One region of the Streptomyces sp. NPDC050658 genome, then DNA from elsewhere that is predicted to be linked to it. Evidence: riboswitches for the same ligand, from Rfam matches in the RefSeq annotation. Region 1 holds a riboswitch; the other holds the start of a gene.

Region 1 (4,389 bases):
TTCCGCGCTTCGGGCTCTACCGGGACATCAGCGAGCAGGTGATGACGCTGCTGCGTGAGCTGTCGCCGCTGGTGGAGCCGCTCAGTCTGGACGAGGCCTTCGTGGATCTGGAGGCGGGCGGCGTCGCGGACGACGAGGCGTCGGCGCGGGCGGTGGGGGAGCGGCTGCGGTCGGACATCAAGGCGGTCACCGGGCTCACCGGGTCGGTGGGGCTCGCCGCGTCCAAGATGCTGGCCAAGATCGCCTCGGAGGAGGCCAAGCCGGACGGGCTGCGGCTGATAGTGCCGGGGACCGAGCGGGCGTTGCTGGGGCCGATGACGGTGCGGACGCTGCCGGGGGTCGGGCCGGCCACGGGGGACCATCTGCGGCGGGCCGGGATCACCACGGTGGAGGAGATCGCCGAGGCGGGCGAGGACGAGCTCGTACGGCTCCTGGGGAAGGCGCATGGGGGTGCGCTGTACGCGATGGCGCTGGCGCGGGACGAGCGGCCTGTGGTGGCCGAGCGGGACACGAAGTCGGTGAGCGTCGAGGACACGTACGACGTGGACATCCATGACCGGGTGCGGGTTCGGGGGGAGGTGGCTCGGCTCGCGGATCGGTGTGTGGAGCGGTTGCGGGGGGCGGGGCATTCGGGGCGGACGATCGTGCTGAAGGTGCGGCGGTTCGATTTTTCGACGCTTACGCGGTCGGAGACGTTGCGGGGGCCTACGGATGATGCGGGGGTCGTGCGGGAGGCCGCTGCTCGGCTGCTGGAGTCTGTGGACACTACGGGTGGGGTGCGGTTGCTGGGGGTGGGGGTTACGGGGCTTGCGGATTACACGCAGGAGGATTTGTTCGCGCAGGCGCAGGCGCAGGCTCTGGCCGGGGGCCTTGAGCGGGAGGCTTCCTCGGGGGTGGAGGTGGCGGAGGCCGTCGTGGAGGAGGCCGGGGTTGTCGAGGAGGTGCCGCTTGGGGAGCGGCGGTTTGCTGCGGGGCACGATGTTCGGCATGCGCGGTTCGGGCATGGGTGGGTGCAGGGGAGCGGGCTTGGGCGGGTGACTGTGCGGTTCGAGACGCCGGGGTCTGCGCCGGGGCGGGTGCGGACGTTTCGGGTCGATGATGCGGAGTTGGAGGCGGCGGATCCGTTGCCGTTGGTCGGTTTGGGGTGACCTGCGGTCGGCTGGGCCGGGGTTTGGGGTGACCTGCGGTCGGCTGGGCTGTGGCTTGGGGTGACCTGCGGTCGGCGTGTGCGTGCTGCCGCTTTCGTCGGCGCTCGGCGCTGTGCGTTGTGCCCACCCGTTCCGCCGTGCGGAACGCCTGCCCACAACGAGGGCGGGGCCTAGGGGGTGGGGGGGAGCTGTGCTGAACGGTTGCCCACAGTGAGGGCGGGGGCCTGGGGGTTGGGAGAGCCGTGCGGAGCGGCGTTCCGCAACGAGGGCGGCGGGCTAGGGGGTGGGGGGAGCTGTGCGGAGCGGCGTCCCACAACGAGGGCGGGGGCCTAGGGGGTGGGGGGAGCTGTGCGGAACGGTTGCCCGCGGGTGAGTGCGGGGGCCTAGGGGGTGGGGGAGAGCCGTGCGGAGTGGGCTGGCCGCAGCGAGGGCGGCGGGGTGGGGTGGGGAGCTGTGTGGAGCGGCGGTCCGCAGCGAGGGTGGCGGGCTAGGGGGTGGGGGAGTTGTGTGGGAGGTCTGTCCGTGACGGCCGTGGCCTGGGGATGTGGGGAGTGGCTGGGGGCGGCGGAGGGTGGGTGTGGGGCCTGGGTTAGAGGGTGTCCTCGCCTGCGATGTTGCCGAAGTCTTTGTCCGGGGGTGGGGGAGGGGTGATGTCCAGGCCGTAGTGGTGGTAGAGCTGGAGTTCTTGTTCGGGGGAGAGGTGGCGGCCTACTCCGAAGTCGGGGGCGTCCTTGATCAAGGAGCGTTCGAAGGGGATGCGCAGGGTGCCCTCCGTCGTGACCTCGCTGGGTTCCAGGGGGACGAAGGCGTCGCGGCTGAACAGGCCCGTGCGTATCGCGGCCCACTCCGGGGCGCCGGTGGCATCGTCGAGGTAGACCTCGTCGATCGTGCCGATCTTGGCCCCGTTCCGGTCGAACGCCTTGCGGCCGATCAGGTTGCGCGGATCGATGTCGGTCTGCACGGGCCCTCCAACTGGTCGCAGTTTGTCGAAATGGCGCGTAACTCATCCTTATTCGCTCGTAATCACTACGAAAGAGCACATCGGGGCAGGCGGCCACTCGAGGGATCGGGCGCGGTCCTCGCTGGTAGGCTGGCGGTGGCTGTCGACCCCGTGCGGGAGAGCTCTCCGGAACCTGGTTCTCGGAGGCGCCGAAGGAGCAAATCCTCCCCGGAATCTCTCAGGCACCTGTACCGCACGGACGAGGTCACTCTGGAAAGCAGGGCGGGCGTCGGGCGGGCACGTTCGGGACCCTTCCTCACCGACGGTGAAAGCAGATCTGTCCAGGACTGGGCGGGCCTGTGAAGCTCTCAGGTTGAGATGACAGAGGGGGAGGCCGTCCGGGTACCCGCGCCGTGGTACCCCTCGCAGGTCGTGCAGACCAGGAGGCCTCCGCAATGACCACCACCCATCGCATCCCGCTCTCCGAGCTCGAGCAGGGCATCCCCTTCGAGCAGCGGCACATCGGGCCCGATGCGGAAGCGCGGGCCAAAATGCTCGCCCAGGTCGGGTACGGCTCGCTCGACGAGCTGACCGCCGCCGCGGTGCCGGATGTGATCAAGAACGCCGAAGCGCTGAACCTGCCCGGAGCGCGCACCGAGGCCGAGGTGCTCGCGGAGCTGCGCTCCCTCGCCGATCGCAATCAGGTGCTCGATTCCATGATCGGGCTCGGGTACTACGGGACCTTCACGCCGCCCGTCATCCTGCGCAATGTCATGGAGAACCCTGCCTGGTACACCGCCTACACGCCGTACCAGCCCGAGATCTCCCAGGGGCGGCTCGAGGCCCTGCTCAATTTCCAGACCGTCGTCGCCGAGCTGACCGGGCTGCCCACCTCCGGTGCCTCGCTGCTCGACGAGGGGACCGCCGCCGCCGAGGCCATGGCCCTTTCGCGGCGCATGAGCAAGGTCAAGGACGGGGTTTTCGTTGTTGATGCCGATGCGCTGCCGCAGACCATTGCCGTCATCCAGACCCGTGCCGAGCCCACCGGCGTCGAGATCGTCGTCGCCGACCTGAGCGACGGCATCCCCGCCGAGGTCGCCGAGCGCGGCGTCGTGGGCGTACTGATCCAGTACCCGGGCGCCTCCGGTGTCGTACGCGACATCAAGCCCGTCGTCGACCAGGCGCACGAGATCGGTGCCGTGGTCACCGTCGCCGCCGATCTGCTCGCGCTCACCCTGCTCACCTCGCCCGGCGAGCTCGGCGCCGACATCGCCGTCGGCACCACCCAGCGCTTCGGCGTCCCGATGGGCTTCGGCGGTCCGCACGCCGGCTACATGGCGGTCCGCGAGAAGTTCGCCCGCAGCCTGCCCGGGCGGCTCGTCGGCGTCTCCGTCGACGCCGACGGCAACAAGGCCTACCGCCTCGCGCTGCAGACCCGTGAGCAGCACATCCGCCGCGAGAAGGCGACCAGCAACATCTGTACGGCCCAGGTACTGCTCGCCGTCATGGCCGGTATGTACGCCGTCTACCACGGGCCCGAGGGGCTCAAGTCCATCGCGCGGCGCACCCACCGCTACGCGACGCTGCTCGCCGCGGGGCTCACCGCCGGCGGCGTCGAGGTCGTCCACGGCGCGTACTTCGACACGCTGACCGTGCGCGTCGAGGGCAAGGCCGAGGAGCTCGTGACCGCCGCCCGCGAAGGCGGCGTGAACATCCACCTCGTCGACGCCGACCACGTCTCCCTCGCCTGCGACGAGACCACCACGCGCAAGCAACTGGCCGCCGTATGGAGTGCCTTCGGGGTCGAGGCCGACGTCGAGGCGCTCGACGCGGCCAGCGAGGACACCCTGCCCGCCGGGCTGCTGCGCTCCGACGACTACCTCACGCACCCGGTCTTCCACCAGTACCGCTCCGAGACCGCGATGCTGCGCTACCTGCGCAAGCTGGCCGACCGCGACTACGCGCTCGACCGCGGCATGATCCCGCTGGGCTCCTGCACCATGAAGCTCAACGCGACCACCGAGATGGAGCCGGTCACCTGGCCCGAGTTCGGCCAGCTGCACCCCTTCGCGCCCGCCCAGCAGGTGCAGGGCTACCTCACGCTCATCCGTGAGCTGGAGGAGCGGCTCGCCGAGGTCACCGGGTACGACAAGGTCTCGCTGCAGCCCAACGCCGGGTCGCAGGGCGAGCTGGCGGGTCTGCTCGCCGTACGCGGCTACCACCGTGCCAACGGCGACGAGCAGCGCACCGTCTGCCTCATCCCGTCCTCCGCGCACGGCACCAACGCCGCGAGCGCCGTGA
Region 2 (4,389 bases), on a different contig from region 1:
GGTGCCGCCCGCCCGCAGGCCGTCGGCGACGCGCGCGGCGTGGCGGTGCGTGCGGCGGGCGATCTCGGTCAGGCCTTCCGGGCCGTGGTGGACGGCGTACATGGATGCGACGACGGCGAGCAGCACCTGGGCGGTGCAGATGTTGCTGGTCGCCTTGTCGCGGCGGATGTGCTGCTCGCGGGTCTGCAGGGCGAGGCGGTACGCCGGACGGCCCGCGTCGTCCACGGACACGCCCACGAGGCGGCCGGGCAGATGGCGTTCGAGTCCCTCCCGGACCGCGATGTATCCGGCGTGCGGACCTCCGTAGAACAGCGGGACGCCGAAGCGCTGCGACGAACCCACGGCGATGTCGGCACCGAACTCGCCGGGCGGCACGAGCAGGGTGAGCGCGAGCAGGTCGGCGGTCACGGTGACCAACGCGCCGCGGGCCCGTGCCGCCGCGGTCACCTCGCGCAGGTCGCGGACGGCGCCCGAGCAGCCGGGATAGGACAGGACCACGCCGAAGAACTCGCCCTCGGGCAGCGGTTCGGCGCTGTCGATCTCCACGACCTCGACGCCCGCGGCGGCCGCACGCGTGCGCAGTACGTCGAGGGTCTGCGGCAGGGTGTCGCGGTCGACGAGGACGCGCGACCCGCCCTTCCGGCCCGCGACGCGGCGCATGACGGTGACGGCCTCCGCGACCGCCGTGCCCTCGTCGAGCAGCGAGGCGTTGGCGGTCGGCAGTCCGGTGAGGTCGCCGATCAGGGTCTGGAAGTTGAGCAGCGCCTCCAACCGGCCCTGGCTGATCTCCGGTTGGTACGGCGTGTAGGCGGTGTACCAGGCGGGGTCCTCAAGGACGTTGCGCCGGATCACCGCGGGCGTGATCGTCGCGTGGTAGCCGAGGCCGATCATGGGGACGGCGACGGTGTTCCGGGCCGCGAGCCCTAGCAGTTCGGCGCGTGCCTCGGCCTCCGTGGCGGCGGGCGGCAGGTCCGGCTCGGTGGTGCTGCGGATGCCGTGCGGGACGGCGGCGTCCATGAGTTCGGCCAGGGTCGGGTAGCCGACTTCGGCGAGCATCTTGGCGCGGTCGGCTTCGCTGACGCCGATGTGACGGGCGGCGAACTCACCGGGCGTGGCGCTGGACTTGTACGTGCCGGACGCGGCGGACCGGGGTGCGGTCATGTCGGGAGGCTCCCTGCTGGGGTGGCGCCGCGCGCGGCGCCAAGGATGGGTGACCTCCCCGCTCTGTCATATGGCCTGAGAGCTTCACCGCGCGCTGCTGGCGCGGCTTGCACCGTGGGCGAGACGCCGAAACAGCGTCTGCTTTCCAGAGTTGCCTCACCGAAGCGGTCATGGGGCCTGAGAGTTTCCGGGGAAGGTTGCTCCTTCGGCGCCACGTCCCTTGCGAAGGTTCGCAGAGGGCGTGGGCTCTCCCGCTTCGGTTCCAGCGGCGTGATTCAGGAGTTGTGAGAAGTGCGGAGGGTGCGGGAAATACGGCGATTGCGAGAAGTACGGAGAGTGCGGCAGACCATGGAGGCTTCCTCGAGGGTCGAGCACGGAACGGACGCCCGTGCGGTCGAGTGTGCCTCCCCCTCTGTCATTGGCCTGAGAGCTTCACCGCGCGCTGCTGGGCGCGGCTTGCACCGTGGGCGAGACGCCAGAGCAGCGTCTGCTTTCCAGAGTCCGCCTGCGCCGTGCGGTAGGGATGCCTGAGAGTTTCCGGGGAGGATTTGCTCCTTCGGCGCCACGTTCCCCTTCGGGGACATGAGCTCTCCCGCACAGAATCGTCAGCGGAATTTTTTCGGTTGTGCGCTTCTTCGCCACGCAACGTACGGGCAGGTTGAAGCATCCGTCAAGTGCCCGCCCCCGAGGTACTCCTGGCACGCACACCCCTCGGGGGTGTGGCCGTTGAGCTGCGCAAACGTCGATTCGGGGCGGGCGACACCGACGTACTCCCGAGTAGTGGCGAATGATCGCTGCCATCCCTTGACCGCTCACGGAAAGGGGGCCTAGCCTCACGGCGATTGCCGTTCACCCCGCAGCGGGAGAGCACCGGGTCAGCCAGCCCCGGGCGCCGAAGGAGCAACACCTCCCCGGAAACTCTCAGGCATCCCTACCGCTCGGGCAGGCAACTCTGGAAAGCAGACGCTCCGGCGTCTCGCCCACGGTGCAAGCCGCCTGTCGCGCGGTGAAGCTCTCAGGCCAATGACAGAGGGGGAGGCTCACTCGGCCCGCACGGGTGTCCGTTCCGTGCTCGATCCGCGAGGAGCCTCCGTTGGCTGTTCCGCCACCCCACCTCTGGCCGCCTTCCGCCTGTCGGCGTCCCGGCTGACCCTCGGTCTTCCACCGGCTTCCCGCCGGTCCCGGCTCTCAGCCGGCCCGGCCCCCCTCCTCGTGGGCACGTCGGCCCCGTCCGTACCGGTCCCGGCCGATCGGCCGACCGCGCCGCCGCCTGCCCACGGGCTGGATCAATCTGCCCGTTCGTTCCGTGAGGTTCGCCCCATGCCCGAAAGCAGTGCCACCGGCTCGACCACCGCTCCCCCGCCCGAGAAGGGGGCAGGACCGACGTCCCCGCCCGAAAGCGAGCAGCAGAGCGAGCAGCAGCTCGACCGGCAGTTGTCCAACCGGCACATCCAGCTCATCGCGATCGGCGGTGCGATCGGCACCGGCCTGTTCATGGGGTCGGGCAAGACGATCTCGCTTGCGGGCCCCTCGGTGATCTTCGTCTACATGGTCATCGGCGCGATGCTGTTCTTCGTGATGCGGGCGATGGGCGAACTGCTCCTGTCCGACCTGCGGTACAAGTCCTTCGCCGATTTCGCCGCGGATCTCCTCGGCCCCTGGGCGGGCTTCTTCACCGGCTGGACGTACTGGTTCTGCTGGATCGTCACCGGCATCGCCGACGTCATCGCCATCGCCGGTTATGTGTCGTACTGGTGGTCGGGACTCCCGCTCTGGATCCCCGCGCTGGCGGCGGTCGTCCTGCTGATCGCCCTGAACCTGCCGACCGTGAAGGCGTTCGGCGAGACGGAGTTCTGGTTCTCGCTGATCAAGATCGTCGCCATCGTGGCGCTGATCGTCGTCGGCCTCGTCATGGTCTTCCGCGGATTCGAGGCGCCGGGCGGCGCCACCGCGAGCTTCGCCAACCTCTGGAACGACGGCGGGTTCTTCCCCACCGGCCCCATGGGCTTCGTCGCCGGATTCCAGATCGCCACCTTCGCGTTCGTCGGCATCGAGCTGGTCGGCACCACGGCGGCCGAGGCAAAGAACCCGGAGCGGAACCTGCCCAAGGCGATCAACTCGATCCCGGTCCGCGTGATGCTGTTCTACGTCGTGGCCCTGATCGTGATCATCTCGGTCACCCCCTGGCGGGAGATCAGCGCGGACCGCAGCCCGTTCGTCGTGATGTTCACGCTGGCCGGCCTGGGTCTGGCCGCCTCGGTGATCAACTTCGTGGTGCTGACCTCCGCCGCCTCGTCCGCCAACTCGGGCATCTACTCCACGTCGCGCATGGTGTACGGACTGGCCAAGGACGGTGACGCGCCCGCCCGGTTCGGCAGGCTGACCTCCCGGAAGGTGCCGGCCAACGCCCTGTTCCTGTCCGCGGTCTTCCTGCTCTCCGGGGTCGTCATGGTCACCATGGGCGACTCGATCATCGAGGCGTTCACGCTGGTGACGACCATCTCGGCGCTGCTCTTCATGTTCGTCTGGTCGATCATCCTGATCAGCTACATCGTCTACCGCAAACGCCGTCCGCACCTGCACGAGGCCTCGAAGTTCAAGATGCCCGGCGGCATTCCCATGTGTTACGTCGTGTTCGCGTTCTTCGCGTTCCTCGTCTGGGCGCTGACCCAGAAGGAGGACACGCTGGAGGCGCTGCTCGTGACCCCGGTGTGGTTCGTCGTCCTGAGCATCGCCTGGGCGGTGCGGCGGCGCCGTCGTACGGCGGTCTGAGCTCCGGCAGGATGACCTCGGCGGAGGTCAGTGGCAAGGGTTCCCCGCCGCCGTGCGGATGGCGGCGGGGAACCCGGTGCCTCAGCCGTCGGCGGTGACGGTGAGGTAGTCGATGTTCGGCCCGTCGTCCTTCGCGGAGGTGAGGCGCACGGTGTTCGTGCCGGCCTTCGGCGTCACCCGTGCCTTCGCCTCTCCCCACTTCGCCCACGACCCCGTCACGGGACAGGACTCCGTCCCGATCTCCTGCCCGTTCACCGTGATGGTGAGCGGCCGGTCGCCGGACAGCAGCACGTACCCGATCCCCAGGCTGTGGTCACCGGCCTCGGCGGCAACCACCACCCACTCGATGGAATCACCTTTCCCGGAAGGGAAGTTGACATAGCCGTCACCGCTCTGGCCGCGGTCCAGGGTCTCCGCGGCTGTGCCGCTCAGCACGGCGCCCGCCGCCTCGCAGCG

What was found. A riboswitch is a leader RNA that binds a small molecule or an ion and turns the genes downstream of it on or off. The one in region 1 is predicted to bind glycine.
Region 2: another riboswitch for glycine. It lies ahead of cycA (D-serine/D-alanine/glycine transporter); the one in region 1 lies ahead of gcvP (aminomethyl-transferring glycine dehydrogenase).

Annotation. Positions count from the first base shown of each region.
Region 1 covers NZ_JBITGM010000013.1:294,148-298,536, reverse strand. Annotated here, with positions in the region: gene ACIBKX_RS35390 (DNA polymerase IV) at 1-1,148, shown strand, start outside; gene ACIBKX_RS35385 (PRC-barrel domain-containing protein) at 1,738-2,109, opposite strand; glycine riboswitch at 2,253-2,352, shown strand; gene gcvP (aminomethyl-transferring glycine dehydrogenase) at 2,544-4,389, shown strand, end outside.
Region 2 covers NZ_JBITGM010000002.1:446,864-451,252, forward strand. Annotated here, with positions in the region: gene gcvP (aminomethyl-transferring glycine dehydrogenase) at 1-1,161, opposite strand, end outside; glycine riboswitch at 1,317-1,425, opposite strand; glycine riboswitch at 1,667-1,766, opposite strand; glycine riboswitch at 2,011-2,108, shown strand; glycine riboswitch at 2,109-2,198, shown strand; gene cycA (D-serine/D-alanine/glycine transporter) at 2,482-3,933, shown strand; gene ACIBKX_RS08935 (carbohydrate-binding protein) at 4,015-4,389, opposite strand, start outside.